DNA from 2 places in the Oceanibaculum indicum P24 genome. Region 1 is predicted to be linked to the other one. Evidence: riboswitches for the same ligand, from Rfam matches in the RefSeq annotation. Region 1 holds a riboswitch; the other holds the start of a gene.
What was found. Region 1 has a riboswitch for S-adenosylmethionine ahead of P24_RS08280 (aliphatic sulfonate ABC transporter substrate-binding protein). Riboswitches for the same ligand answer to the same signal wherever they lie in the genome.
Positions count from the first base shown of each region.

Region 2: linked by a shared signal. The riboswitch ahead of P24_RS00910 (methionine ABC transporter ATP-binding protein) and the one ahead of P24_RS08280 (aliphatic sulfonate ABC transporter substrate-binding protein) in region 1 are both predicted to bind S-adenosylmethionine.

Region 1 covers NZ_AMRL01000008.1:14,575-29,343, reverse strand. Annotated here, with positions in the region: gene P24_RS08290 (ABC transporter ATP-binding protein) at 1-645, opposite strand, end outside; gene P24_RS08285 (ABC transporter permease) at 629-1,504, opposite strand; gene P24_RS08280 (aliphatic sulfonate ABC transporter substrate-binding protein) at 1,501-2,508, opposite strand; SAM riboswitch at 2,618-2,696, opposite strand; gene P24_RS08275 (OsmC family protein) at 2,755-3,282, opposite strand; gene queG (tRNA epoxyqueuosine(34) reductase QueG) at 3,598-4,713, opposite strand; gene queF (preQ(1) synthase) at 4,710-5,174, opposite strand; gene tgt (tRNA guanosine(34) transglycosylase Tgt) at 5,344-6,492, opposite strand; gene queA (tRNA preQ1(34) S-adenosylmethionine ribosyltransferase-isomerase QueA) at 6,468-7,496, opposite strand; gene P24_RS08250 (queuosine precursor transporter) at 7,493-8,053, opposite strand; gene apbC (iron-sulfur cluster carrier protein ApbC) at 8,218-9,435, shown strand; gene P24_RS08240 (biotin/lipoate--protein ligase family protein) at 9,444-10,214, shown strand; gene P24_RS08235 (DUF6505 family protein) at 10,217-10,699, shown strand; gene P24_RS08230 (DUF6352 family protein) at 10,722-11,747, shown strand; gene P24_RS08225 (hypothetical protein) at 11,768-12,121, shown strand; gene P24_RS08220 (ATP-grasp domain-containing protein) at 12,378-13,358, opposite strand; gene P24_RS08215 (OsmC family protein) at 13,358-13,783, opposite strand; gene metZ (O-succinylhomoserine sulfhydrylase) at 13,780-14,769, opposite strand, start outside.
Region 2 covers NZ_AMRL01000001.1:181,788-196,556, reverse strand. Annotated here, with positions in the region: gene P24_RS00920 (MetQ/NlpA family ABC transporter substrate-binding protein) at 1-258, opposite strand, end outside; gene P24_RS00915 (methionine ABC transporter permease) at 291-956, opposite strand; gene P24_RS00910 (methionine ABC transporter ATP-binding protein) at 925-1,986, opposite strand; SAM riboswitch at 2,219-2,293, opposite strand; gene P24_RS00905 (SDR family oxidoreductase) at 2,540-3,262, opposite strand; gene P24_RS00900 (M81 family metallopeptidase) at 3,425-4,921, shown strand; gene P24_RS00895 (alpha/beta fold hydrolase) at 4,953-5,744, shown strand; gene P24_RS00890 (CC0125/CC1285 family lipoprotein) at 6,059-6,625, shown strand; gene P24_RS00885 (osmoprotectant NAGGN system M42 family peptidase) at 6,638-7,807, opposite strand; gene ngg (N-acetylglutaminylglutamine synthetase) at 7,875-9,674, opposite strand; gene P24_RS00875 (N-acetylglutaminylglutamine amidotransferase) at 9,713-11,500, opposite strand; gene tyrS (tyrosine--tRNA ligase) at 11,928-13,193, opposite strand; gene P24_RS00865 (NAD(P)/FAD-dependent oxidoreductase) at 13,508-14,769, opposite strand, start outside.

The sequences.
Region 1 (14,769 bases):
GTCGAGCGCGAATTCAGCGTGGATATGGCCGGGATTGCCGCGCATCACCACGATGCGGTCGCTGAGCGCGACGGCTTCCTCGACATCGTGGGTGACGAACACCATGGTGAAGCGCTCCTCGCGCCACAGCTCCAGCAGATGATCCTGCAGTTGCAGCCGGGTGAAGCTGTCCAGCGCGCTGAACGGCTCGTCCAGCAGTAGGATGGAGGGCCGGCGCACCAGCGCGCGGGCAATCGCCACGCGCTGCGCCATACCGCCGGACAGCTGACGCGGATAAGCCCCGGCGAAATCGGCCAGCCCGACCTTCGCCAGAACGGCGGCGATCTTGCGGTCCTGGCTCGCCTTCTCCTCACCATTCAGGGCGAAGCGCACATTGTCGGCCACACTCAGCCAGGGCATCAGCCGTGCTTCCTGGAACACCATGCCGATTTCCGGATGCGGGCCGCTGACCGGATCGCCATCGATGGCGACGCGGCCGTGGCTGGCGCTTTCCAGCCCCGACAGGATGCGCAGCAGGGTGGACTTGCCGCAGCCCGAGGTGCCGACGAGGCTGACGATCTCCGACTGGTCAATGGCCAGATCGACATCGTTCAGCGCGATGACGCCGTTCGGGAAATGCTTGGCGAGACTATCGATTGCGAGCATGGGTCGCTCCCTTCATGTCGCCGAAACCGTCCTGCCAGGCGAGGAACGGGCGGGTGGCCCCGGCCAGCACGGCGTCGGTCAGCTTGCCGGCGATGGCGAACAGGATGAGGCTGGCGACGATCACCGCCGGGCGGCCGGTCATCTGCCCATCGACCATCAGATAGCCGAGGCCTTCGCTCGCCCCCATCAGCTCGGCCGCGATGACGAACATCCAGCCCAGCGCCAGACCGGCGCGCAGGCCGACCACATAGGAGGGCAGGGTGGCCGGCAGCAGTACCCGGCGCACCAGATCCAGCCGGCTGAAGCGGTTCAGCTTCGCCACCTCCACCAGCTTGCGGTCAACGCCCTGAATGCCCTCGACCAGGTTCAGATAGATCGGGAAGAACACGCCGACCGCGATCAGCGTCACCTTGGAGGCCTCGAAGATGCCGAACCACAGGATGAACAGCGGCACCCAGGCCAGCGAGGGCACCGCCTTCAGCGCCTGCAGGGTGGGGTCCAGCAGCTCCCGCGCGGTGCGGGAATAACCGGTGACGGCCCCCAGCAGCGTGGCCGCCGCCGTGCCGGCCAGGAAGCCGAACAGCACGCGGGTCAGCGTCACGCCGATATGGCTGGTCAGCTCGCCGCTGGCCCACAGGGCGGAGATTTCTTCCAGCACCGCTTCCGGGCTTGGCACCAGATTGGGCGCGAACACGCCGGTCCAGGACAGCGCCGCCCAGCCGGCTAGCAGCAACAGGGGAACGATCAGCCCCTTGGTGCCGGCCAGTGCCGCCAGCGGGTTGCGCTTGCGCGGAGAAGCAGCGGCCCCCGAGGGAGCCGCCGCCTTCGCGGTGTCGCGGTCATAGACCTCGGCGGTCATCGCTGCGCCGCCTGCTGCCGGTTGACGCGCTGGATGTACTGGTCGTCGATCAGGTCGGCCACCAGCGCCGGCACATCGGTATCGGCTTTCAGCACGCCGATCTCGCGCAGCACGGTGCCGGCAGCTGTCAGCGCCTTGCGGTGCTCCTCGCCGATTACCGGGTTGGTGAGGTCGGTGCGCTCGCCCAGCTGCTTCCTGGCGATCTCGTCCTCGACCTTGGCGGCCTTCACGAGGTAGCCGCGCAGCTCGTCCGGATTCTCCAGCGAATATTTGCGGGCGCGCTCATAGATGGCCAGCAGACGCTCGACGATTTCCGGATTCTCCGTGGCGAAATCCTCACGGACATTCAGCACGCCATAGGTGTTCAGCGCCGGGTCGCGGTGGAACAGCCGGGCACCCTCCTGCAGCTCATGCTTGGCCATGTGCGGGTCGAGGCCGGCCCAGGCATCGACCTGACCGCTGACCAGCGCGCGCCCGCCATCGGGGTGCTGCAGCAGCACCGGCTTGATGTCCTTCTCGGTCAGGCCGGCCTGGTTCAGCGCCTGCAGCAGGAACAGATGCGGGTCGGTACCGCGGGTCACGGCGACGCGCTTGCCCTTCAGGTCGGCGACAGACTTGATGCCGCTGTCCTTGCCGGTGACCAGCGCCGTCCATTCCGGCCGCGAATAGATGTAGATCGCCTTGATCGGGTTGCCGTTGGCCTTGCCGACCAGCGCTGCGCCGCCGGCGGTGGAGCCGAACTGGATGGAGCCGCCATTCAGGAATTCCAGCGCCTTGTTGGAGCCCAGGCTCAGCACCCAGCGGACGTCGATGCCGTCCTTCTTGAACTCCTCCTCGACCCAGCCCTTGTCCTTCAGCAGCAGGCTGACCGGATTGTAATAGGCGTAGTCGAGGCCGATGCGCTCCGGCGCGGCCTGGGCGGCGCCTGCTCCAACGGTCACGGCGAGGGCTGCGGCGGCGATGCTGCCGAGCTTGAAGGTGCGGCGGGTGATCTTGATGGTCATTCTTGCTCTCCTTGCGTGTGCGCTAGCGGCGCAGGTAAGGAGGCTCGGAAGAGTGGGGTCCGTCTGGTCCAGCTCCGGGACGAAAAAAATCCGCCTCGGCTCCAGAGCCGGGCGGATTTGCCCGCTCTCTTTAGCAGAATTTATAAAGCGCCCCGCAAGCTGAGCCTCAAATCGGCGCTATGTCGTCTTTATAATCTACAGTTTCTGTGCCGTCAATCAGAAAAATTGCACAGTTGAATTTTGTTGTTAGGCGGCCTTGGCCTTGCCGTTCACCGTGTGGCTGACCGCCAGCACCGGCTTGTTGTTCAGGGTCTGGAACACCACGCAATAGCGCTCGGTCAGCTTGAACAGGCTGGCCAGCTGCTCCTCGTTCGCGTCGGTGTCGATATCGAAGGAGAGGCGGATATCGGTGAAGCCGACCGGCGCCTCGCGGTCCACCGCCAGCGTGCCGCGGAAGTCCAGGTCGCCCTCGGCCTTCACCGTGCCTTCGCGGATCTCGATGCCCAGCGCCGTAGCGACCGCCTTCAGCGTGACGCCGGCGCAGGCCACCAGCGCCTGGAGCAGCATGTCGCCGGAGCAGGCGGACAGGCCGTCGCCGCCGGTCGCCGGATGCAGCCCGGCCTCGACCAGCGCGCGCCCGGTATCGACGGAGCAGGTGATGGCTTCCTCGCCCAGCCTGCCGTCGGCCTTCAGGGTGATCTTCGCGGCGTCCGGCTGGTCCTTGTACTGCGCCTTCAGCGGCGCCTGCAGGGCCTTCAGGGTGGTCGCGTCCATGATCCGTCTCCGCATGCTCGTCAAAAAAAATCCGCCGCAGCCAAAGCTGGGCGGATCGGGGCCGACGCTTTAGCTGCATTTGTAAAGCGCCCGCAAGCTGATGCTCAAATCGGCGCTGACCGGGAAGATAGGGGCGGGAGGATGAGGAGTCAACGGGGCGCTGACAGGTTTCTTTCTTCGCTCCGGTTTCCTCAGACCGTCACCCCCGCATTTATTGCGGGGGGCCAGGCTTCCGCTTGCTGGATGCTCGCCCGAGTAGGCTGAACCCTGGATTCCCGGGACAAGCCCGGGAATGACGGTTGGCGGTGAACGAGATTATCCTTCCAGCCACTCCGCCCTGACGTCTTCATCCGTTTCGGTTGGCAGATGCCGGTCGCGCAACGCCGCGAACCGGTCGGCATCGAGCAGGCGGGACAGCGCCCAGACCGCCATGCCGCGCACCAGCGGGGAGCTGTCTGAAAGCAGGCTTTCCGTAATTGGTACAAGCGTTTGTGACCCGCTGTTGCCAATCGCGATCAGTACATTGCGCACGAAGCGGTCGCGGCCGATGCGCTTCACCGGCGAGCCGGAGAAGAGCTGGCGGAAGCCGGCATCGTCGAGCTGCGCGAGGTCGGCCAGGCGCGGGGCCATCAGCTCGGCGCGCGGCAGGAAGGCGTCATGGCCGGTCGGCTTTGCGTACTTGTTCCAGGGGCAGACGGCGAGGCAATCGTCGCAGCCATAGATGCGGTTGCCCATCGGCTCGCGGAATTCCCGCGCGATGACGCCCTTATGCTCGATGGTCAGATAGGAGATGCAGCGCCGCGCATCGAGCTGGTAGGGCGCCGGGAAGGCGTCGGTCGGGCAGGCGGAAAGGCAGCTTGTGCAACTGCCGCAATGGTCGATCTCGGAGGTGTCGGGGGCCAGGTCCAGAGTCGAATAGACCTCGCCGAGGAACAGCCAGGAGCCGAAACCGCGCGACACAAGGTTGGTGTGCTTGCCCTGCCAACCGAGGCCTGCCTGCTGGCCCAGCGGCTTTTCCATGACCGGTGCGGTATCGACGAATACCTTCACGCCGCTGTCGATTTCCTCCGCCATCCAGCGCGCCAGCGCCTTCAGCCGGTTCTTCACATGATCGTGGTAGTCGCGCCCCTGGGCATAGACGGAGATACCGGCGCGCGTCGGGTGGTCGAGGATCGCCAGCGGGTCGCGGCCCGGACCGTAATTCATGCCCAGCACGACGATGCTGCGCGCCTCTGGCCACAGCACCTGCGGGTCGCCGCGCCGGTCGGCCTTCTCTACCATCCAGCCCATATCGCCATGCCGGCCCTCGGCCAGGAAATCGGCCAGCCATTGCCGCACCTGATTGCTGAGCTGCGCCGGAGCAAAGCCGACGGCGTCGAAGCCCAGCGCCAGCGCCTGCTCGCGGATGCGGGATTTCAGGTCTTCGGTCATCCCCGGCCGCGATAGGGGGGGACACCCTGATCGGGAATCCACACGCCCTCTGGCGCGGGGCCGGTCTGGTAGAACACGTCGATCGGGATGCCGCCACGCGGATACCAGTAGCCGCCGATGCGCAGCCATTCCGGCTGCATGACCTCCACCAGCCGGCGCGCGATGGAAACGGTGCAATCCTCGTGGAAGGCGCCGTGATTGCGGAAGGAGCCCAGGAACAGCTTCAGCGACTTGCTCTCCACCAGTCGGTCCTTCGGCACATAGTCGATGACCAGATGGGCGAAGTCCGGCTGGCCGGTCAGCGGGCAGAGCGAGGTGAATTCCGGGGCCACGAAGCGCACCATGTAGCGCACGTCCCCCTGCGGGTTCGGCACCGTCTCCAGCACCGCCTTCTCCGGGCTGTCCGGCAGGCCGGTCGCCTGTCCCAGCTGCGTCAGGCCGCTATAGATGCTGTCGGTCATTCGGTATATCCCCTCAATCGGTCCTTCGCGCCTGAGAAAATGAAGTTTCTCTTTCGTCATGGTCGGACTTGATCCGACCATCCATTGACCGAGCGAACTGCACGGACCGCTGGACCCTCGGGTCAAGCCCGAGGGTGACGAATCAAAGTATTAGCCTCAAGCCGCAACCCTATCCCAGCGCCGGGATATCCCCGCCGGCCTGTGTCTCATGGAAGCCGGCCACAAAATCCTCCAGCGATCCGGCCTCTATGGCGGCGCGCAGGCCCGCCATCAGCCGCTGATAATAGGCCAGATTGTGCCAGGTCAGCAGCATCAGCCCGAGAATTTCCTCCGACCGGACCAGATGATGCAGATAGGCGCGGCTGCAGGAGGTACAGGCCGGGCAGGGGCAGCCTTCCTCCAGCGGCCTTGGATCGTCCTGATGCCGGGCATTGCGCAGGTTCACCGTGCCGCGCGCGGTGAAGGCCTGCGCGGTGCGGCCGGAGCGGGTCGGCAGCACGCAGTCGAACATGTCGATGCCGCGCTGCACCGCGCCGACGATGTCCGCCGGCTTGCCCACACCCATCAGATAGTGCGGCCGGTCGGCGGGCAGATGCGGCACCGTCTCCTCCAGCACCCGGAACATGATCTCCTGGCCCTCGCCGACCGCGAGGCCGCCCACCGCATAGCCATCGAAGCCGATGGATGCGAGCGCTTCCGCCGAACGCTTCCGCAGATCGGGATAGACGCTGCCCTGCACGATGCCGAACAGCCCATAGCCGGGGCGCTTCTTGAAGCCGTCCTTGGAACGCTGCGCCCAGCGCATCGACAGCTCCATGGAGGACAGCGCCTGTTCATGCGTCGCCGGATGCGGGGTGCATTCGTCCAGCACCATGGTGATGTTGGAATCCAGCAGATGCTGGATCTCGACCGAGCGCTCCGGCGACAGGAAATGCACCGACCCGTCGATGTGGGAGCGGAAGGTGACGCCCTTCTCCTCGATCTTGCGCAGGCCCGCCAGCGACATGACCTGAAAGCCGCCGGAATCGGTGAGGATAGGCTTCGGCCAGTTCATGAATTTGTGCAGGCCGCCCAGCGCCGCGACGCGTTCCGCTCCCGGCCGCAGCATCAGATGATAGGTGTTGCCCAGCAGGATTTCCGCGCCTGTCTCGGCCACCGATTCCGGGCGCATCGCCTTCACCGTCGCGGCGGTGCCGACCGGCATGAAGGCGGGCGTCTCGATGGTGCCGTGCGCGGTCGTCACCCGGCCGCGCCGGGCCGCGCCATCGGTGCCGAGGAGCTGGAAGCCGAACTCTACCGGCTGGGATGCAGCAGACATGCGTCACCGTAGGAGTAAAAGCGATAGCCGGCCTCTATCGCATGGCTGTAGGCAGATTGCATGCGCTCCAGCCCGGCAAAGGCCGAGACCAGCATGAACAGGGTGGAGCGCGGCAGGTGGAAATTGGTCATCAGCAGATCGACCGCCTTGAAGCGGTAGCCGGGCGTGATGAAGATATCGGTGTCGCCGGAAAAGGCCGGGACGGTGCCATCCTCCCGTGCCGCGCTTTCCAGCAGGCGCAGCGAGGTGGTGCCGACCGCGACCACGCGGCCGCCCTGGCGCTTCGTCTCGGTGATGCGCGCGGCGGTCTCGGGGTCGATGCTGCCCCATTCGGCATGCATCCGGTGGTCTTCCGTATCGTCGGCCTTCACCGGCAGGAAGGTGCCGGCGCCGACATGCAGCGTCAGGAAGGCGGTGCCGATGCCGCGTTCGGCCAGCGCCGCCATCAGCCGGTCGGTGAAGTGCAGCCCGGCGGTGGGCGCGGCGACCGCACCTTCCTCGCGGGCATAGATGGTCTGGTAGCGTTCGGCATCCGCTGCTTCCGCCTTGCCGCCGCGGATATAGGGCGGCAGCGGCATGGAGCCGTGGCGCTTCAGCGCCTCCAGCAGGTCGGCGGCGCCGGCGAAGGCCAGCCGCAGCTCGCCACCCTCGCGCTTTTCCAGGATGTCGGCGGCGAAATCCTCGGCGAAGCGGATCGTCTGGCCGGTTTTCAGCCGCTTGCCGGGCCGGGCGAAGGCCAGCCATGTGCCGTCGGCTTCCGCCTTGTGCAGCAGCACCTCGACCGCGACCTCGCCGCGATACCCATGCAGCCGGGCCGGGATCACGCGGGTATCGTTGAACACCAGCAGGTCGCCGGGGTTCAGCAGGGCCGGCAGGTCCAGAACACCGCAATCGCCGAGCCGGTCCGGGCGGATATCCAGCAGCCGCGCCGAATCGCGCGGCTCGGCCGGCATCTGGGCGATCCGCTCCGGTGGCAGGTGGAAATCGAAGAGATCGACCTTCACGAGGGGCGCGCGGTCCCCATCGGCCGCACCACCGCCATCAGCAGGCGGAAGGGGGAGAGGAAGAGCAGGGCCAGCGCCAGCTTCACCGCGAAATCGCCCAGCGCCAGCGTGACGAAGGGAACGGCGGTGCCGGCGAAGGCCAGCGTGAAGAACAAAGCGGTATCGACTGCCGAGCCGATGGAGGAGCTGGCCAGCGGCGCCTGCCACCAGCGTCCGCCGCGCAGCCGGTCGAACACATGGACGTCCAGCAGCTGCGCCACCAGGAAGGCGCTGCCCGAGGCCAGCGCGATGCGCGGCGTCGCCAGCCACAGCGAGCAGATCACCGCCAGCGCGAAGCCGATATAGACCACCTGACGCGCCCGCCTTGGCCCATAGGCACGGTTGGTGAGGTCGGTCACCAGGAAGGTCGCCGGATAGGTGATCGCGCCCCAGGTCAGCCAGTCGCTGAGCGGAAACTGCACCAGATAGTTCGATGCGCTGACCAGCACGATCATCGCCGCGACGGCGATCAGCATGCCGCGCAGTACGCTCCGGTCGATATTGGTGGCGGGGTTCATCTCTATCAGCATTTCCTGCGGGACTTTCGGACCCGGCTTATAGGCCAATCCGACCGCTTGTTGAAGGCCAAACCATATTGGTATGACCGGCGGGCTTGTCCAACCGCACCCAAGCCGTGATATCAGTAGGCCAAACCGCCACCTAACGCATAAAGAAGAACATCATGGTTCAGATTTCCGAAGACCAGATCCTGCAGGCACTGAAGTCCGTCCGCGACCCGGATCGCGGGCAGGATATCGTGTCGCTCGGCATGGTGACCGGCTTGTCCGTGCAGGAGGGCCGCGTCAGCTTCGCTATTGAGGTCGACCCCTCACGCGGCCCGAAGCTGGAAGGCCTGCGGCAGGAGGCCCAGAAGGCCGTCGAGGCGCTGCCGGGTGTTGCCGGCGTGACCACCGCACTGACCGCGCACAGCGCCCGCGGGCCCGCTGCGCCTGCTCCCGCTGCCGCACCGCGCCCGCTGGGCGGCAAGCCGGCGGCTGGCAGCCGTGTTGGCGGTACAGCTCCTCATGCCCATGGCCATGTGCACGGCCATTCGCACGCCCCGCAGCAGCCGGGGCAGCAGCCGGCCCAGGCGAAGCCGCTGGTGCCGGGCGTGCGTGCGATCATCGCCGTGGCGTCGGGCAAGGGCGGTGTCGGCAAATCCACAACCTCGGTCAATCTGGCGCTGGCGCTGGCTGCCATCGGCCGCAAGGTCGGACTGCTGGACGCCGATATCTATGGTCCGTCGCTGCCGCGCATGATGGGCATCACCGGCAAGCCGACCACCACGCCGGATGGCAAGACGCTGAAGCCGATGGAGAATTACGGCGTCAAATGCATGTCCATGGGCTTCATGGTGGCAGAGGATACGCCGATGATCTGGCGCGGCCCGATGGTGATGAGCGCGCTGGAACAGATGCTGCGCGATGTCGATTGGGGCGATCTGGACGTGCTGGTGGTCGATATGCCGCCGGGCACCGGCGATGCGCAGCTCACCATGGCGCAGCGCGTGCCGCTGGCCGGGGCGGTCATTGTCTCGACGCCGCAGGACATCGCCCTGCTGGACGCCCGCAAGGGTCTGAACATGTTCCGCAAGGTCGATGTGCCGGTGTTCGGCGTGATCGAGAATATGAGCTACTTCCTGTGCCCGCATTGCGGGGAGCGCAGCGACATCTTCTCGCATGGTGGCGCGCGCAAGGAGGCGGAGCGCATGGGCGTCGATTTCCTGGGCGAGATTCCGCTCGACATCGCCATCCGCGAGACCTCCGACGGCGGCAAGCCCATCGTGGTCTCGCAGCCTTCCAGCCCGCATGCGGCGGCCTATCGCGCCATTGCCGAGGCGGTCTGGGCGCGGCTGTCCGGTGGTGCCGTGCGGGCCATGCCGAAGATCAGCGTCGAATAGGCCGGATCATGGAGGAGGCAACCCGCAGCCTTCTGGAGGTGACGGAAAAGCCGGTCTTCCCGCCGGTCTATGAAGGCGTCCGGCTGCCGGCGGGCGAGGATGCGTTCGAAGCCGCGCTCGCCGCCGCCCGGCAGGGGGCCGATCCCGCCACCCTGTTCTGGGAGGACCGCGAGGAACGCGTCGAACTCGCCATCGTGCTGCACCCGGAGCAGGCGCTGGCGCAGGCCCTGCCGATCCTGCATGTCGGCATGATTGGCATCGGCGATGCGCTGGGCGCAATTGTGCCGCCGCAGGTGGCGGTGACCTTTGGCTGGCCGGACCGGATCGAGGTGAATGGCGGGCTGGCTGGCGGCTTCCGTCTGGCGGCACCGGAAGGCTGTGCGGCCGATGCCGTGCCGGACTGGCTGGTGCTGGGCCTGACCATCCTGGTGAAGCGTGAGCTGATCGGCGGCGAGGAGCCGGGCATGGACCCGACCCGCACCGCGCTGCATGAGGAAGGCTGCGGCGAGCTGACCGTGCCCGACATTCTGGAGGCGTTCAGCCGGCATTTCCTGCTCTGGGTGAACCGGTTCGAGGAGGAGGGGCTGCGCCCCATCGCGGCGCACTGGCTGGAGCGCGGCAGCGGCTACCGGGAAAGCGTCGCCCTGTCCCATGCCGGCGAACAGCATGCCGGCACCTTCATCGGGCTGGACGAGGAGGGCGGCATGCTGCTGCAGACCGAGGCGGTGCAGGCCTTGCCGCTGTCCGCCGTGCTGGCCGGGCCGGGCTGGGCGCTGTAGCCATGCTGTTTCCGCGCACCATCCGGATGGATTCCACCGATACGCAGGTCTTCGAGCAGGCGGCCGAGTCGGGCGAATGGGCGGTCTCCGGCAGCTTCGCCTTCGCCGACAGCGGGCCGGGCGATCTGGTCGGCAAGCGCCGTGTCGCTTTCCGCAGTGCCTTCCTGGGAACGGAAAGCTTTGGCTGGTCCACCTTCGTGTCGGTGTCGGACATCGATACGGAGTCCTACGAGGCGGTCATCCGCAGGCTGGCGGAGCATTTCGTCGCGCGCTACGGTGCGCCCTCGGTCGAGGCCGCGCTGCCGGTGGCCCGATCCGAGGCGGAGTTTGCCGCAAGCCTGGCGGCGGAGCACCGGGTGAACATGCTGCTGGCGGTCGAGCGCGAGATGGAGGAAGGCGGTATCCGTGAACGGTTCCGCGCCCTGCAGCCGCCGCGCGAGGCCGATCACGCAAAGATATGGGCGCTGGTGCCCGATAATGAATAATTGGTTCTGGAAAGTTTTCTAAATGCCTGATTTCTGGATATCTTCCGGCTATTATTTGCTGAAGCGGACGGCGGATAACCAGCTTGCGGTGACCGACGATTACCTGCGCGCCTACTTTAACCGGCCGGAGGTCGTGCCGGTCGAGGAATCCTGCGACAATGAGCGGGCGCTGCATGCCGCGCTGATGGAGGAGCCGCGCCGCGTTGTGAAGCCGGCGGAGCTGCTGCGCATGGAAGATGAGGATGCGCGGGAGAATTACGAGATCGTCCTGAATTTCCGCGACCATCTGCTGCGCCACGGCACCATCGAGGCCGCTTATGCCGCGCTGTTCAAGCTGGACGGGCCGGTGGAACCGGTGCGGCTGGCGCCGATCTTCCTCGACCAGATGGTGCATGTGATCCTGCGCGGCCTGCTGGAAGGCTGCGAGGACCCGTTCCGGCTGCGTGCCGCCGAGCTGCTGTTCCGCAGCCAGAAGGTGACGATCCAGGACGGCAACATCATGCTGGCCGATGAGGAGGTCATCGACCTCTATGCCTCCACCGGCGGGTTCGGCGATCTGGGCCGGCTGATCGTCGAGGCGCAGACGCCGCTCAGGCAGATCGACCTCGACGTGATGACCGAGGAGAACGCGCATCAGTACTGGGAGCGCGCCGAGCGCTTCGACATGGTGCTGGACATGACCTTCGGCCGGCCCGGCCTGGATGCGCTGTGCCGGGTGCTGGAGACCTGGATCGCGCATTTTACCGGCGCCGAGGTGCGGGTCGCCCCGGTGCAGTCGATCAGTGACGACCGCTGGAGCTGGCATGTCGGGCTCGACAGCGTGTCCACCAACATCCTGAACGACCTCTATGAGGGGCAGGAGGTCAGCGAGGAGAGGCTGGCCGATATCCTCTCCCTGTTCCGGCTGGAATTCCGCGACACAAACGCCATGCTGCCGCAGCTGGCGGGCCGGCCGATCTATCTCGGCCTTGCCAAGGGAGAGAATGAATTGCTGCGGATGAAACCGCAGAATTTGCTGGTCAATCTGCCGCTGGCGGAGACCGTCTAGCAAGCAAGGGAGGAAGAAGGATGGCCCAGGCAGCGAACGGCGCTTTCATCGACCGCCCGGCGGCGCGGGCGCTGGCGGCCCTCGTCTTTGTCGGGGCGGCGGCGTTCCTTGGCTATTACGAACGCGACAGGCTGTTCGGCAGCGGTGTTGCGGAAGGGCAGGCCGGGGCGGCGAACGACCCGTTCGCGCTGTGCTTTGTCGAGCGTGCGGCGCAGATCGACCAGATGGTGAAGGACAAGGTCGTCTCGGCCGCCCAGGCGGCGGACTTCAAGGGCCGCGCCGAAGCCATGTGCCGCGCCCAGACGAAGGGCGCCGGCGGCCCTCCGGGCGGTGCCGGCGGCCGTCCGCCGCCCGGTTTCACGCCGGTCAGGTGAGGGGGAGGTTCGTCTTCCCCTCATCCAGCATTCACTGTGTGCTGAAGAAGAATTTTCTCTCGTCGCCCCATTCCTCCTGCCGTCATTCCCGGCCCCAAATCCCATGGGGTGCCGGGAATCCAGACTTCAGCCAGCTCGACCGACATCCAGCAAGCTGAGGCCTGGACCCCCGCAACAAGTGCGGGGGTGACGGGCGGAGTTGAAAGGAGAGGCTGGCGAGCGTCAGCCAACCGGGCGATGGGGAAGGCGCAGAAACCTACTCAGCCGCGTGGGCGGTGCCGGGGTAGAGCCGGGCCAGTTCGGCGCTGAAAAAATCGGCCAGCGTGCCACGGCCCGACAGGCCGGCGCGGGCCTCCGCCTCGGTATTGTAGTTGGTGTTGGTGTTGATGTCGTAGGTGCGCGCCCGGCCATCGGCGCCGACGATGAACTCCACACCGGCCACTTCCACGCCGTTTTCCGCAAGCATCCGCTCGTAGCTGGCCTTCTGCACCGGGTCGATCTCCGGCACGATCTCGAATTTCGGCCGCGCCGCTTCCTCGCCGACCGGGCAGAAGGCGTCGCCGACCGCGCAGGCATCCGCCGGGCACAGCTCGAACCCGCCGCTGGTATCGACGCGCACGGCATAGAGGAAGCGCCCGCCGACGAACTCGCAGCGGGTGATGAAGGGCTCCGGCGCCTTGATGTATTCCTGCAGCAGGTGGATGCCGTCCACCGGCTCCTCATAGAGCGGGCTTTCGACATAGGCTGCCAGCCCATCCATGCTGTTGAACAGCTGCACGCCAAGTCCCTTGCCGCCGCGATTCGGCTTCAGGATCACCGGCCCGTCGCCGAAATGCGCCTTTGCGGCCTCGAACAGACGGTCGCGGCCCAGCACCATGACCGTGCGCGGCGTCTCGATGCCAGCCTTCTCCAGCGCCGCATACTGGCGTGCCTTGGAGAGTTCGAGGTCGAGCGCGCGCACACCGTTCACCACACGCCGTCCGTGGCGTTCCAGCCAGGTCAGCACACCGGCGGTCAGGTCGGTGGAGTAGCGATGGTCGCGGGTATGCGCGGAGGCGCTCATGCGGCTGAAGAATAGGCCGTGCGGCGGTTCCGACGAGATGTCGAAGGCCCCGTCCGACAGGTCCCAGCCCTGCCAGGGCAGGCCGCGCGCGTCGAACAGCTCCGCCAGCGGTGCCAGCCAGTCGGCGTTCTCGTAGAGCACGTAGATCCGCGCATCGTCCATGTCTGGAAACATCAGCCCAGCTCCTCAATCACGACCTCATGGGTCATGGCAGCCGTCTTGTTTATCACATGGGTGGCCGAGCAGTATTTATCGACCGAAAGTTCCACCGCGCGATGGACGGCATCCGCCGACAGGCCGCGCCCCTTCACGAGGTAGCGCATATGCACCTTGGTGAAGACCTTGGGATGGTCCTCGGCGCGTTCCGCCTCGATCTCGACCTGGCAATCCTCAATCGGCTGGCGGCCCTTCTGCAGGATCATCACCACGTCGAAGGCGGTGCAGCCGCCCAGCCCCAGCAGCAGCATCTCCATCGGGCGCGGCCCCAGATTGCGGCCGCCATTCTCCGGCGCGCCATCCATGACCACGGCGTGGCCGGTGCCGCTCTCGCCCATGAAGGCCATGCCGTCGATCCATTTCACCCGCGTCTTCATGCTCATACTGCCTCCAGTGCCGCATTCAGGTCGGCGATGATATCCTCCGCATCCTCCAGCCCGACCGAGATGCGCACCAGCCCGTCCTCGATGCCGAAGGCGGCGCGTTGTTCTGCCGGCACGGCGCGGTGGGTGGTGGTGGCGGGGTGGGTGATCAGGCTCTTGGCATCGCCCAGATTGTTCGAGATATCGATGAGGCTGAGGCCGTTCAGCAGCCGGAACGCGCCCTCCTTGCCGCCGGGCACGGTAAAGGCGATCAGGTTGCTGCCGCCCTTCATCTGGCGCTGCGCCAGCTCGTACTGCGGATGGCTGGGCAGGCCCGGATACAGCACCTTACCGACCTTGGGATGCGCCTCCAGCGCGGTCGCCACGGCCAGCGCGTTGCGACCATGCCGCTCGACGCGCAGATCCAGCGTCTCCAGCCCCTTCAGCAGCACCCAGGCGTTGAACGGGCTCATCGACGGGCCGGTATGCTTGTAGTAGGGCCAGAGGAATTCCTTGTGCCAGTCCGCCGGGCCCAGGATGGCGCCCCCCATGCAGCGGCCCTGGCCATCGATATGCTTGGTGGCGGAATAGACAACGATGTCAGCACCCAGCTCCAGGGGGCGCTGCAGCATCGGTGTGGCGAACACATTGTCGATGATGACGCGGGCCCCCGCCGCATGCGCCAGCTCCGCCACGGCGGCGATATCGACCAGCCCCAGGATCGGGTTCGATGGCGTCTCGAAGAATACGGCCTGCGCGCCCGGCTTCAGCGCGTCGCGCCAGGCCTCCAGGTCGCCGCCATCGACCAGCACCGTCTCGATGCCATAGCGCGGCAGCAGGGTGGAGACGATCCAGTGGCAGGAGCCGAACAGCACGCGCGACGACACCACCCGGTCACCGGCCTTCAGGAAGCACAGCATCGCCGCCGCGACGGCCGCCATGCCGCTGGGCGTGGCGGCGCAGGTCTCCGCCCCTTCCAGCAGGCGCAACCGTTCCTCGAACATGGC
Region 2 (14,769 bases), on a different contig from region 1:
GTCCAGATAGGGCAGGTGCTGGAAGGAATTGGCCTCGATATCGCCGGACGCCAGCGCGGTGTTCGGCACGACATAGTCGGTGAACTCGATGATCTTGATGTCGAGCCCGTCCTGTGCCGCGACCTTCTTCACCTGCTCCAGGATTTCGGCGTGCGGGCCAGCGGAGACGCCGACGCGGATGGTCTCCGCCGAGGCGGCACCGGCGAGACCGGCGGTGAGCAGCAGGGCGGCGAGGCCGCCGAGGATACGCTTGTTCATGAGAGATACTCCTTTGGTTTTGACTTGGAAAATCAGGCGGTGCGCAGGCGCTTGTTCACCCGCCGGGCGAGGCGTTCGCCCAGCGACTGGATGCCCTGCACAAGCACGATGAGGAGGAGGACGACGGCGGCCATCACCTCCGGCATGAAACGCTGGTAGCCATAGCGGATGCCAAGATCGCCCAGCCCGCCGCCGCCGACCGCGCCGACCATGGCCGAGTAGCCGATCAGGCTGACGATGGCCAAAGTGAGGCCCAGCAGGATGCCGGGCAGGGCTTCCGGCACCAGCACCTTGGCGATGATCTGCAAGGGGGTGGCGCCCATCGTCTCCGCCGCCTCGACCAGCCCGCGATCCACCTCGCGGATTGCCGTCTCGACGATGCGCGCGATGAAGGGCGTGGCGGCCACGGTCAGCGGTACGATGGCCGCACTGGTGCCGATGGAAGTGCCGGCGACCAGCCGCGTGAACGGGATGATCGCCACCACCAGGATGATGAAGGGCGTCGAGCGGGTGGCATTCACCAGCACCCCGCCGATGCGGTTGAACAGCGGGGCGGCCAGCAGTTCGCCCTGGCCGGAGGTCGCCAGCCAGACACCGAGCGGCAGGCCCAGCGCCGTGCCGATGGCGCCGGACAGCGCGACCATGTAGAGCGTGTCGAGCGTGGCTTCAGCCAGCAGCAAGAAGAGCTGGTGCGACATGGCCCAGGACCTCCACGGAAAGTTGATGGGACTGGAAGAAGGCGAGTGCTGTGCCCAGCGTCTCGCCATTGGGCAGGGAGACCACCAGCGTGCCGAAGGGCCGGCCCTGGATATGGTCGATGCGGCCCGACAGGATGTTGGCGTCGATGCCGTGATGCCGGGCCAGTCGGCTGAGGATCGGCTGGTCGGCGCTGTCGCCGGTGAAGCGGATCAGCAGCACCGCCTCGCCGCCCGGCTGCGCCTCGGCCTGCAACTGGTTGGCCAGCGACGGCGGCAGGTCAATGCCGGTCACTATGCCGATGAAGGAGCGCGTGGTCGGGTGCTGCGGCCGGGTGAATACCTCGAACACGCTGCCCTGTTCGATCACCCTGCCGGCCTCCAGCACCGCCACCTTGTGGCAGATTTCCTTGATGACATGCATCTCGTGGGTGATGAGGACGACCGTCAGCCCCAGCTTGCGGTTGATCTCGGCGATCAGCCGCAGCACGTCGCGTGTGGTTTCCGGGTCCAGCGCGCTGGTCGCCTCGTCACACAGCAGCACCTTCGGCTCGGTCGCCAGCGCGCGGGCGATGCCGACGCGCTGCTTCTGCCCGCCGGACAGTTCGGCGGGGTAGCGGTCGCGCTTGTCGGTAAGGCCGACCAGTTCCAGCAGCGGCTCGACCCTGGCTTTGATCGCGGCTTTCGGCAGGCCGGCCAGTTCCAGTGGCAGTGCCACATTGTCGAACACGCTGCGCGAGGACAGCAGGTTGAAATGCTGGAAGATCATGCCGATGCCCCGGCGTTCCCGGCGCAGGGCGGCGCCGGACAGGGCGGATATCTCCACACCGTCCACCAGCACGCGGCCGGAGGTGGGGGCCTCAAGCCGGTTGATGACGCGGATCAGCGTCGATTTGCCGGCACCCGACCGGCCGATGATGCCGTAGATCTCACCGGCCCCGATGGTCAGGCTGACCTCGTTCAGGGCGGTAACAGCAGGTCCACCGCGCTTGGGCGGCGGGTAATGTTTGGAGACCTGATCGAGCTGGATCATGTCCTGGGACTCCTGACGTAAGGATGACGGAATGTCCCCGCTGGCGGGCGGGTTCAATCGTTCTGGAAAAGGGAAAAAGGGCCGGGCGCTCTTGCGGAAGAGGGCCGGGCCAGGCCGGCTGTCAGGTTCGACAGCGGCAGCGGCACATTCGGCGGGTGGCGCCGGAGGCCGGGAAATCAGGCAATAAAAAAAGCGCACACATGGCTCACTCCATCAACAGACGGGAAAACCACGAATACGCTCCGTGGCGCTTTAGCGTTTGTTGACGCGGCGCAAGCTGCTCCCTCAAATCACCGCGAGACAAGTTTCCCTGTCTGCTGGTGAAGATAGGGATGGCGGTTTTTCCGTCAAGCGGAAATGTGCGCAGGAGGGGGCTGAATTTTTTGCAACGCACAATGGGGGCTGAACTCTCTCCGCGGAAGAACCGCTTTCTCTTTCGTCATGGTCGGACTTGATCCGACCATCCATTGACCGAGCGAACCGCACTGACCGCTGGACCCTCGGGTCAAGCCCGAGGGTGACGAGAAAGAAGAGGGGAGAGGGGAAGTCCCCCCTACATCACCACTTGGCCGACGGTCAGGCCGCCGCAGACATTCAGCACCTGGCCGGTGACGAAGCCGGCCCCGTCGGACATGAAATAGGCGCAGGCCGCCGCCACTTCGGAAGGCTGGCCGATGCGGCCGACCGGCACGGTGGCGATCAGCGCCTCGGCCTGTGGGCTGCCCGGCGGGTTGGCATCGCGGAACAGCTCGGTCTCGATGGGGCCGGGGGCGACGCAGTTCACGGTGATGCCGTCGCGCGCCAGCTCCAGCGCCCAGCTGCGGGTGAAGCCGACAACGGCAGCCTTGGTGCCGCCGTAGATGCCGCGCCCTTCCTTGCCCAGCGCGGCGCGGCTGCCGATATTCACGATGCGCCCGCGCCGCTTTGCCTTCATCGCCGGCAGCACGGCCTGGCTGCATTGCAGCAGCGCGCGCATGTTCACCGCGATCATCTGCTCGAAGGCCGGCAGGCTGGCCTGCTCCAGCCGCTCCACGGTGATCAGGCCGGCATTGTTCACCAGATTATCGACCTGATAGGTCTTCGCGATCTCCGCCAGCGCGCGGGCGGTGTCAGCAGCATCCGACAGATCGCCGGTCACATAGTCGCCGGGAAAGCCCTCCTTCGGCGCGCTGCGCGACAGGCCGATCACATGATGGCCGCGCGCCGCCATGTCTTTCGCCAGCGCCAGGCCGATGCCCCGGCTGGCGCCGGTGATGAGGGTGATGGGTTTCGACATTGCTTCCTCCCTGTTCCGCCCTGCGGGCGTAAAGATTTGCCGTCACTTAGTTGTAAAGTTTGCTGACGACTTTGTTTTCTGTCGGTAGCATGATGCCCGCAAGCGCCGGGCCGGCGTCAAGGCGCAAAGGCCGGTACACAAACACCAAATCCAGGGATCGCCATGTCCAAGCGTGTGCTCATTGCCCAGATCATGCACGAGACGAACACTTTCAGCCTGCTGCCGACAGATGAGGGGGCCTATCGCCGCCGCTATCTGGGCATCGGTGACGAGATTGTCGGGCAGTTCCGCGGCACCCGCACGGAGCTTGGCGGCTTCATCGACGCCGCCGAGCGCTTCGGCTGGACCACGGTGAACGCGGTCGCCGCCAACGCCACCCCGTCTGGCAAGGTGACGGCGGATTGCTGGGCGATGCTGAAGGGCGCCGTGCTGGATGCGCTGGACAAGCAGGGACCGGTGGACGGCATCTGCCTCGCCCTGCATGGCGCGATGGTGACGGAAACGGAGGATGATGCGGAAGGCGCGCTGCTGGAGGCGCTGCGCCGCCGGCTTGGCCCGCGCGTGCCGATCGCCATCACGCTGGATCTGCATGCCAATGTCAGCGATGCGATGGCGGAGAATGCCAATGCCATCATCGCCTACCGCACCTATCCGCATATCGACCAGTTCGAGCGCGCGGTGCAGGCCGCCGACCTGGTGAATGAGATGATGGAGGGCCGGCTGGAGCTTGGCTGCATCGTCGGCCGCCCGCCCTCGCTGGATGGCTGCGACCATGGCCGCACCAGCGCCGGCGTTGGCCCGATGGTCGATCTGCTGGCCAGGGCCGCGGAATATGAGAAGGAGACCGGCATTCACGCCATCTCCATCCATGCCGGCTTCCAGTGGTCGGACATCCACATGGCCGGCCCGTCCGTGTCGATCAGCCATAATCCGGCGGTGACGCGGCGCGCGAAGGATATTCTGGATACGCTGATCCGCGAGATCTGGGACACACGCGACAAGCAGACCGTGCATTACCAGACGCTGGACGTCGCGGTGGCCGAGGCGTTGAAGGGCGATGACGGCACCGGCAAGCCGCTGGTCATCGCCGACCCGACGGACAATCCGGGCGGTGGCGGCTATGGCGACACGACGAACCTGCTGCGCGCGCTGCTCGATGCCGGGGTGAAGAATGCCTGCTTCTGCCCGATCACCGATCCGGCGGCGGTGCAGGCCGGCCAGAAGGCCGGTGTTGGCGCCAGCATCACGGTCGAACTGGGCGGCCATACCGATCCGGCCTTCGGTGCGCCGATCAAGTGCACCGGCGTGGTAAAGCATCTGGGCGATGGCCGCTTTGTGCATGACGGGCCGATGTGGAAGGGCGTGGTCATGCAGATGGGCCCGACCATGGTGCTGGAGGTTGGCGGCATCGAGATCGTCGTCACCAGCAACCGGCAGCAGACCACCGACCATCAGGCCTTCCTGACCAACGGCATCGATCCGTTGAAGAAGAGCGTCATCGTGGTGAAGAGCGCGCATCATTTCCGTGCCGCCTTCGAGCCGATCTCCCGTAAGGTCATCGCGGTTGATTCCGGCTCGCTGTGCTCGCACGACTGGTCGCGCTTCGACTTCAAGAAGCTGCGGCGGCCGATCTGGCCGCTCGACGAAGTGGTTTTCTAAGTCCCAACCTGGCACGACAAGAGGAACAGAAATGGCCGAACTGACGCTCTCCAACGGTGCCAAGCTCTATTACGAGGTGCATGGCGACGGGCCGCCGCTGGTGCTCGCCGCCGGACTGTCGGGCAGCGCCACCTTCTGGAACGTCCATGTGCCGGAACTGTCGAAGCACTACAAGGTCGTGCTGCACGATCATCGCGGCACCGGGCGCAGCAGCCTGGACCGGATTGAGTATTCGGTGCCGCAGATGGCCGATGACGTGCTGGCGCTGATGGACCATCTCGGCATCGACAAGGCGCATTTTGCCGGCCATTCGACCGGCGGGGCGATGGGCCAGCATATTGCGCTTGAACATCCGGAACGCATCGACCGGCTGGTGCTGAGCGCCACCTGGGCCGGCTTCGACGGTTATTTCCAGCAGCTGTTCCGGGTGCGCACGGAAATCCTCGACAGCATGGGGCCGGGGGCCTATCTGCGCGCCAACATCCTGTTCATGCTGCCCAGCGACCATCTGCGCGACAATCCGGATGCCGGGCTGATCACCGACGAGGCGGCGGCGAAGCAGGTGCCGGTGCCGGAGATCGTGAAGTCGCGCATCGCCGCCATCATGGCGCACGACCGGCGCAAGGATGTGCCGACGATCCAGCACAGGACGCTGGTGTTCGGCGCGCGCGACGACATGGTGACGCCGGCCTATCTCAGCGAGGAACTGGGCCGCCTGATCCCCAACGCCGAGACGGTCATCCTGCCGCATGGCGGACATTTTTACCCGGCCGTCCACCCGGAGCGCTTCCGCGAGGTGCTGACCGGCTTCCTGGAGGGGTGAGGGGCGCTCACCCCATGTACTTCGAGACGGCCCTGCGGGCCTCCTCAGGACGAGGGGAGCATTGGATTACCGGTGGCGCCACCTGGTGACCTCATGCTGAGGAGCCTGCACAGCAGGCGTCTCGAAGCATAAGGCGGCTGGCTCCCCTCTCCCGCCAGGGGAGAGGGTAAGAAGGGGAAGGAAACTACTTCCCACGACGGATTTCTCCCGCTGCCGCGTACAAGGGAAAAGGCATCGCCCTTGGAATGCCTTAGTTGCCGCCTACATTGTGTGTTAAGAACGGCTCGCAGCATTTGTTTACCGGGAGAGCAAGCATGAGCGCTGGCACATTTCTTTCTGCCGCCGGCACCAAAGGCACCGTGACGAAGCTGGCGCTGACCAAGCTGGCAATGGTTACCGGGCTGGCGCTGCTGGTCGCCGCCTGCGCGCAGCCGACGCCCTACAAGCCGCGGCTGGACAGCTCGACGGGCTTTTCCGAGCAGCAGATCGAGGGCAACCGGTTCCGCGTGACCTTCTACGGCAATGACGTGACGCCGCGCGAGACGGTGGAGAATTACCTGCTCTACCGCGCCGCCGAGCTGACGCTGCAGCGTGATGGCGACCATTTCGTGCTGGTCGAGAAGGATATCGAGCGCATCACCGATTATCACGGCAATGCCGGCTGGCCGGGCGGCTACAGCGTCTATGGCAGCCGCTGGCCCGGCAGCTATGGCTATGGCATGGGCTGGAACACCAACAGCTACGCGCAGAACCGGTACCGCGCCTATGCCGATATCCTGATCTTCAAGGGGCGGACACCGAAGGACGATCCGAAATCCTACGATGCCCGCACCGTGATCGAACAGCTGGGGCCGACGGTCCGCTACCCGCAGCCGCGCTGATCCCTCAACCCATCAGTCGTCGTCCGACCTGCCGGCGCCGAAGGCGTGCGGCAGCAGGTTGGGGTCGATATCGGCGCCCTGGGTCTCCGGGAAGCCCTCGACGCCGCCGAGCCGCGTCGAATCGCGCTTCGCTGTCGCCGGGCTCTGCATGTAGAGCGTGATCAGCTCCGCCAGATTCTCCAGCGCGCTTTCATGCACCCGCTCATAGCCGTGCGAGGCGTCGATGCCGAAGGTCAGCAGCGCTGTGCGGATGTCATTGCCGGCCTCCACCGCCGAGGCGCCGTCGCAGCGGTAATAGCGGAACACGTCGCGCTGGTGCGGGATGCGATGATCCTTCGCCAGCCCGATCAGCTTGTGCGTCAGGTGATAGTCGAACGGGCCGGTCTGGTCCTTCATCGCGATGGTCACGCCGGTCTCGCGCGAATTCTGGCCGGGGGCGGTGGTGCCATTGTCGATGCTGACCAGCTCCGCCACGTCGCCATGCAGCACGGCGGAGGCACCCGATCCCACCTCCTCGGAGATGGTGAACAGCAGATGGCAGTCCATCGGCAGCTCCATCTCCGCTTCCTTCACCGCCTTGGCGGCGGCCAGCATGACGGCAGCACCCGCCTTGTTGTCGAGATGGCGCGAGACGATGTAGCCGGTCTCCAGGAATTCCGGCTGAGGATCGATGGCGACATAGTCGCCGATATTCACACCCAGCTTCTCCAGGTCCGCGCGACTTTCCGCCTGCGCGTCGATGCGCAGCTCGACATGGTCCCAGCCGACCGGCTGGGTATCGATCTCGCGGTTGAAGGTATGGCCGGAAGCCTTCAGCGGCAGGATGGTGCCGCGATAGGCGCTGTCGTCGGTGAACAGGGTGACGCGCGCGCCCTCAGCGAAACGGGCCGACCAGTGGCCGATCATCACCAGCTCCAGCCGGCCATTCGGCTTAAGGTTCTTCACCATGGCACCCAGCGTATCGAGATGGCTGACCACGGCGCGGTCGGGGCTGTATTGCCGGCCCGGCAGGTCGGCGCGGATGGCGCCGCGCCGTGTCAGCTCGTAGGCGATGCCGAGCCGCTCCAGTTCGCGGCTGACGAACAGCACGACCTGATCGGTGAAGCCGCTCGGGCTGGGAATGCACAACAGCTCGCTGAGTACCCCCTTCAGATAGGCCATGTCGATGGTCGGCTTGTGCATGATATCCCCTGTGGTTTCGGTTCCCTGACGTTGGGTTTGCGACGGTTCTCCGTCTTTCCTGTTCCCGTTAGCGCATGTCCTTTGGCGGCCAGCGGTCGATGGCGGTCTGCGGGAACAACAGGTCGATGAAGCGTTCCGCCGTCGGCTGCGGCTCGTGATTGGCGAGGCCGGGCCGCTCGTTCGCCTCGATGATTGCGTAATCGGGCCGGGCCGCGCTGGGGACGATGAAATCCAGCCCGACCACCGGAATGTCGATGGCCCGCGCCGCCTTCACCGCCGCATCGACCAGCGCCGGATGCAACTGGTCGGTTACATCATGGATGGTACCGCCAGTGTGCAGGTTGGCGGTCTTGCGCACCAGCAGCGTCTCGTTCTCCGGCAGGATGCTGTCCAGCTCATAGCCGCCCATGGCGACGCAGCGCTCGGTCTCCACATCCATCGGAATGCGGCTTTCCCCGCCGGTCGCGGCGGCACGGCGGCGGCTCAGCTTTTCGATCAGCTGCTCCACCGTATGATGGCCGGTACCGGTGATCGAGGGCGGTCGGCGCACAGCGGCGGCCACCAGCTTGAAGCCGATGACAATCAGGCGCAGATCCTCGCCCTGTACCAGCTCTTCGATCAGCACCGTGTCGCAGGTGCGGCGCGCCGTCTCGATGGCGGTCTTCAGCTCCTCTACGCCGCGCACATCGACGCTGATGCCGCGCCCCTGCTCGCCGCGCGCGGGCTTCACCACCACCGACTTGTATTCCTTCAGGAAGGCGATATCGGCCTTGGTGTCGCCGGCGGTGCGCTGGGCCGGCACGCGCAGCCCTTCCTTCTCCATCAGGCGGCGGGTCACCGCCTTGTCGTCACAGCGGCTCATGGCGACGGCAGTGGTCAGCTCCGACAGGCTCTCGCGGCAGGTTATTGACCGCCCGCCATGGGTCAGCTTGAAGAAGCCGCCCTCGGCGTCCAGCACCTCGACGCCGATGCCGCGCCGCCGTGCCTCGTTCACCAGCAGCATGGCGTAGGGGTTCAGATTTTCCTCGACCGGCGGGCCGGCGAACAGCTTCTCGTTGATCGTGTTCTTGGTCTTCACCGCGAACACCGGCACGCGCTGGAAGCCCAGCTTCTCGTAGAGGCCGATGGCCTGGTCATTATCGTGCATCACCGACAGGTCCATATAGGCCCGCCCGCGCGCCGCGAAATGCTCCGCCAGATGGCGCACCATCGCCTCGCCGATGCCGGGATAGGGCGCCTGCGGATCGACCGCCAGGCTCCACAGGCTGCTGCCGTTTTCCGGGTCCCTGAAGGCATTCACATGGTCGATGCCGGTGACCGCGGCCAGCACCTTGCCGGTCGCCAGATCTTCGGCCACCAGGAAGGTCAGATGCTTCTTCATCCGGTTGGTCCAGAAGAAGGCCGGATCGACCTGCACCATGCCGCGCCCGGCATAGATGTCGTTCACCGCCTGGGCATCGGCAATGGTGCGCAAGCGGCGCACGGCGAAGCCCTTGGGGCGGCGGCGTGCCGGCCGATAGGCTGACATCTGAAGCCGGTAGGTGTGCGAGGGGTCGAGGAACAGCGCCTGCGGCGCCTTCGCCAGCAGGACATGCGGTTCATGCACATAGAAGGCGATGTCGCGGCGGCCCGCCGGTTCCTCGCGCAGCAGCTCCACCAGCCTGTCGCCATCGGTGAAGGTGTGGGCGAAGATCAGCCGGCCCCAGCCGCAATCGATGGCGGCGTCACGCGGCCAGTCCTCGCCCTTGATGCGGTCGCCCTGGCGCGTGGCCTCGCGCAGGCTGACGGCGGTGTGGCGCTGCAGCCGCTCGTTGCCGCCGCGCTGACGGCGGGGCGGGGCGGGGCGGGGATTGGTCCTGGCGGTCATGATGGTCATTCCTCTTGTCCTCCCTCGCGGAAGCGGGCTTACGCCTGGTTCTGCTGCAGCCAGAGTTCCAGCAGCGCGCACTGCCACAGCTTGGAGCCACGCAGCGGCGTCAGATGCGCGTCGGGGTCCTTAAGCAAGGTCTCGACATAGTCCGGGTTGAACAGCTTGCGGTCGCGCGCGGCCTGCGAGGTCAGCGCGTCGCGCACCATCTCCAGGAAAGGTCCGCGCAGATATTTCAGCGCCGGCACCGGGAAATAGCCCTTCGGCCGGTCGATCACCTCCTTCGGGATGACCTTGCGGGCGGCCTCCTTCAGCACATACTTGCCGTCGCCTTCCACCTTCATCTCCGGCGGAATGCGGGCGGCCAGCTCCACCAGCTCATGGTCCAGGAAGGGCACGCGCGCCTCCAGACCCCAGGCCATGGTCATGTTGTCGACGCGCTTCACCGGGTCATCGACCAGCATGATGGTGGTGTCGAGGCGCAGCGCCTTGTCCACCGCCGTATCGGCGCCGGCCATGCCAAAATGCTCGGCGATGAAGGCGCGGCTGTGGTCGCCATCCACGAAGCGCGGATCGACCGCCTTGCCGAATTCCGCATGGGTACGGTCGCAGAAGACGCGGGCGTAATCCTCCACCGCCGCGTTGCTGTTCATCAGCGGCGGGTACCAGTGATAGCCGGCGAACACCTCGTCGGCGCCCTGGCCGCTCTGCACCACCTTCACATGCTTCGCCACCTCCTGGGAGAGCAGGTAGAAGCCGATGGCGTCGTGGCTGACCATCGGTTCCGCCATGGCGGCGATGCAGTTCTGCAGCTCCGGCAGGGCGCGGCTGGAATCGACGAAAAGCTGGTGATGGTCGGTGCCGAAATGCTTCGCCACGATGTCGGAATACTGGAACTCGTCGCCGCGTTCCTCGCCGACTGTCTCGAAGCCGATGGAGAAGGTCTTCAGATCCTGCTGTCCCAGATTGGCCAGCAGCCCGACGACAAGGCTGGAATCCAGCCCGCCGGACAGCAGCACGCCGACCGGCACGTCGGCAACCAGCCGGCGCTTCACCGCGAGGGTCAGCGCGTCCAGCGTCTTTTCCTGCCAGTCCTCGAAGCTGAGATTGGCCTCCTCGGCGCGGCGCGTGAAGCTGGGCCGCCAGTAGCAGTGCTGCTTGCGCGCACCATCCGGCTCGATGATCATCAGCGTCGCCGGCGGCAGCTTGCGCACGCCCTTCAGGATGGTGTAGGGCGCCGGAACAACGGCATGGAAGCTCATGTAATGATGCAGCGCCACCGGGTCGATATCGGTATCGACCGGCTCGCCCGCTGCCCGCCCGGCCGCCAACAGCGCCGGCAGGGAAGAGGCGAAGCGGAAGCTGCCCGCCGTCTCGGCATAATAGAGCGGCTTGATGCCCAGCCGGTCGCGCGCCAGCGTCACGCGACCGCTGTCGCGTTCGGTAACGGCGAAGGCGAACATGCCGTGGAAGCGCGACACGCAGTCCGGCCCCCAGGCGTGGAAGGCCTTCAGCACCACCTCGGTGTCGCCGGTGGAGAAGAAGCGGTAGCCCTTTGCCTCCAGCTCGGCCATCAGCTCCCGGTAATTGTAGATGATGCCGTTAAACACGACGGTCAGGCCAAGGCCGTTATCCACCATCGGCTGCTGCGCGCGCTCGGTGAGGTCGATGATCTTCAGCCGCCGGTGGCCCAGCGCCACCCGTCCTTGCAGGAACAATCCTTCGCCATCCGGCCCGCGCGGGGCCATCCGGTCGGTCATCGCCGCAATCGCGGCGCTGGAAGCGGGGTGATCGTCGAACCGGATTTCACCGGCAATGCCGCACATCTATCTGTTCTCCGTTCTTGGTTTCGTGTCCTTGAAACGGATGACGGGAGGCAAGGTTCGCAAGACCGTCAATATTACAGTCAGTATGCCTTGGCAGAGACAAAATGATAACCGTCGGAACCCGCATTTCTGCGTCCGTCATCGATTTTTCATGGAGTAATGGATTGGTCGATTGTGATCGAAGGGATCGGGCGATGCGGCCCTGTGCTGTGGAGGATTTCACCACGGCTCAGCGCTGCCTGCTACATTACCTAGGTAGGTAATCCGTTAATTCAAGGAAAATATTGAATTTTATCGAATGATTGGGGGTTTTCTCATTCTTCGTCACCCTCGGGCTTGACCCGAGGGTCCATCTGACTGCGCGGTTCGCTCGGTCAATGGATAGTCGCGTCAAGCCCGACCATGACGAAAGAGAGAGGGTAGCTCCTCACACCGGCTTCAGCAGGGTGTGGCGCTTCTTGCCGGCGGACAGCTTCAGCACGCCATCGGCCAGGTCGGCGGGGGAGAGCACGGCGTTCTCGTCGGATATCACCGCATCGTTCAGACGGGCGCCGCCGCCCTTGATGAGCCGGCGGGCCTCGCCATTGGAGGCCGCGAGGCCGGCAATCCGCAGCGCCTCATAAGCGGGCAGGCCGGCGGCTAGCTGCGCCTGCGGGATTTCCACGGTCGGCAGGCCCTCGGCAGTGGCGCCTTCCTCGAAGGTGCGGCGCGCGGTTTCGGCGGCCTCGTTCGCGGCATCCGCGCCGTGGCACAGCTTCGTCGCCTCGAAGGCCAGCACCTTCTTCGCCTCGTTGATCTCCGCCCCTTCCAGGGCTTCCAGCCGGGCGATCTCGTCGAGCGGCAGTTCGGTGAACAGGCGCAGGAAGCGGCCAACATCGGCATCTTCCGTGTTGCGCCAGAACTGCCAGAAATCGTAGGGCGACAGCCGGTCGTCATTCAGCCAGACCGCGCCATTGGCGGTCTTGCCCATCTTGGCACCGGACGCCGTGGTGATCAGCGGGCTGGTCAGGCCAAACAGGCTGGCATCCTCGACCCGGCGGCCCAGCTCGATGCCGTTCACGATGTTACCCCACTGGTCGGAGCCGCCCATCTGCAGCTGCACGCCGCCGCGCCGCCACAGCTCCACGAAATCGTAGGCCTGCAGGATCATGTAGTTGAATTCGAGGAAGCTGAGCGACTGCTCGCGGTCCAGGCGGATCTTCACCGACTCGAAGCTCAGCATCCGGTTGATCGAGAAATGCCGGCCGTAATCCCGCAGGAACGGGATGTATTCCAGCTTGTCCAGCCAGTCGGCATTGTTGACCATCACCGCGTCGGTTGGGCCGTCGCCGAAGGTGAGGTACTTGCCGAACACCCGCTTGATGCCGTCGAGGTTGCGCTGGATGTCCTCGTCGGACAGCAGCTTGCGCGCCTCGTCGCGGAAGGAGGGATCGCCGATCTTGGAGGTGCCGCCGCCCATCAGCACGACCGGCTTGTGGCCGGTCTTCTGCAGCTGGCGCAGCATCATGATCTGCACCAGCGAGCCGACATGCAGGCTGTCCGCCGTGGCGTCGAAGCCGATATAGGCCGGCACCGGCTTACCCTGTGCCATCACGCCGTCCAGCGCCTCGATGTCGGTGCACTGGTGCATATAGCCGCGCCCGACGATGGTGCGCAGGAAATCGGACTTCGGCTGGATGGTAGGGCTGGTCATGGCGCCACTCGGCAAATCAGGGGTTTCTGTCGGACGCGGGATGTAGCACAGGCTTGCGCACCGCGACAATCGGGGAGGCGTGCTTCTTCACCCGGCCACGTCTAGTGATAATGGATAGGTCCTTAATTCTCCCCTCACCCAGCTTCGGCTAGGCTCGTTCCTCGCCAAGCCTTCGCAACCCTCTCCCCTTCCGGGGCGAGGGATATTTTTAAAACAGTCTCTTTGCACTCCCTCGCCCCCTTGGGGGAGAGGGTTGCGCAGCCTTATCGAGCCGTATGGCGAGATTAGGCGAAGCTGGGTGAGGGGGCTAAACCCTACCGCTTCATCAGGTCGCGGAGCTGCCAGTACCAATAGACGGTCTGCGCGGCCAGCGGTCCGACGGGGCCGCCAGCGAAGCTGAGGCCGAAGGGGCGGAACAGCTTCCAGCTCTCGTCGCCCTGCGCGATGGCCTTGGCGACCGTCTCGCCGCCGGCCGTGGTGGAGCACATGCCATGCCCGCCGAAGCAGGTATTCACCCACACGCCGGGCTTCAGCTCGCCGATCAGCGGCATCTTGTGCGTGGTGTAGCCCATGGTGCCGGGCCAGGCGACCTCCACCTTCGTGCCGGCCAGCTGCGGATAGACCTTCAGCATGTCGCCCAGCATCAGCCGGTCGAGATTGGCCGGGTTGGTGGCCATGCTGATCCGTCCGCCCCACAGGATGCGGCTGTCGGGCAGGGCGCGGTAGTAGTCCGGCGCAAAGCGGCTGTCGGAGACGGCATGGTTGCCGCGCATCGCGGTCTTCAGCCGGTCGCCCAGCGGTTCGGTCAGCATGACATAGGTGCCGATGGGCAGGATAGAAAAGCGCAAGCGCGGCAGCAGCCAGTGCAGATAGCCGCTGGTGGCGATCACCACCTGCCTGGCCTTCACCGTGCCGCGCGCCGTCTGCACGCGCTTGGTGTCGCCGTCGAGGTCCAGCCGGGTCGCCGGGCTGTCCTCGAAGATCCTGACACCCAGCCCCTCCGACGCCGCCGCCGTGCCGCGCGTGAAGTTCAGCGAATGGAAGTGGAAGCCGTCCGGGTTGTAGATCGCGTCGTAATAGCGCTTCGACAGATAGAGGTCGCGGATTCGGGCGCGTGGCCAGAACTCCATCCTCGTACCGAAATTCTCGTTCATGAAGGCGATGTTGGCCTTCAGCTCCTTCGGCCGGTCGAACCAGGAGATGTTCAGCTTGCCGTCCACCAGCGGGCCGCAGGGCATGTCGTACTGCCCGATCCGGCGGCGGATGACGCCCATCGCCTCCTGCGTCAGGCCATAGAGCGCCTTGGCATTCTCCAGGCCGACGCTCTTCACCAGCGCGGCGGGGCCACGGGAATAGCCGGCCGAGACGAAGCCGCCATTGCGCCCGGAGGCGCCGAAGCCGACCTGCCTGCCTTCCAGCACCACGACGTTGGTGACGCCGCGTTCCGCCAGCCCCAGCGCGGTGGCAAGGCCGGCCATGCCGCCGCCGATGACGCAGACATCCGCCTCCACCTCGCCTTCGAGGGATGGACGGCGGGTCGTGTCAGCCAGGGTGCGGCTGTAATAGCTGTCGATAT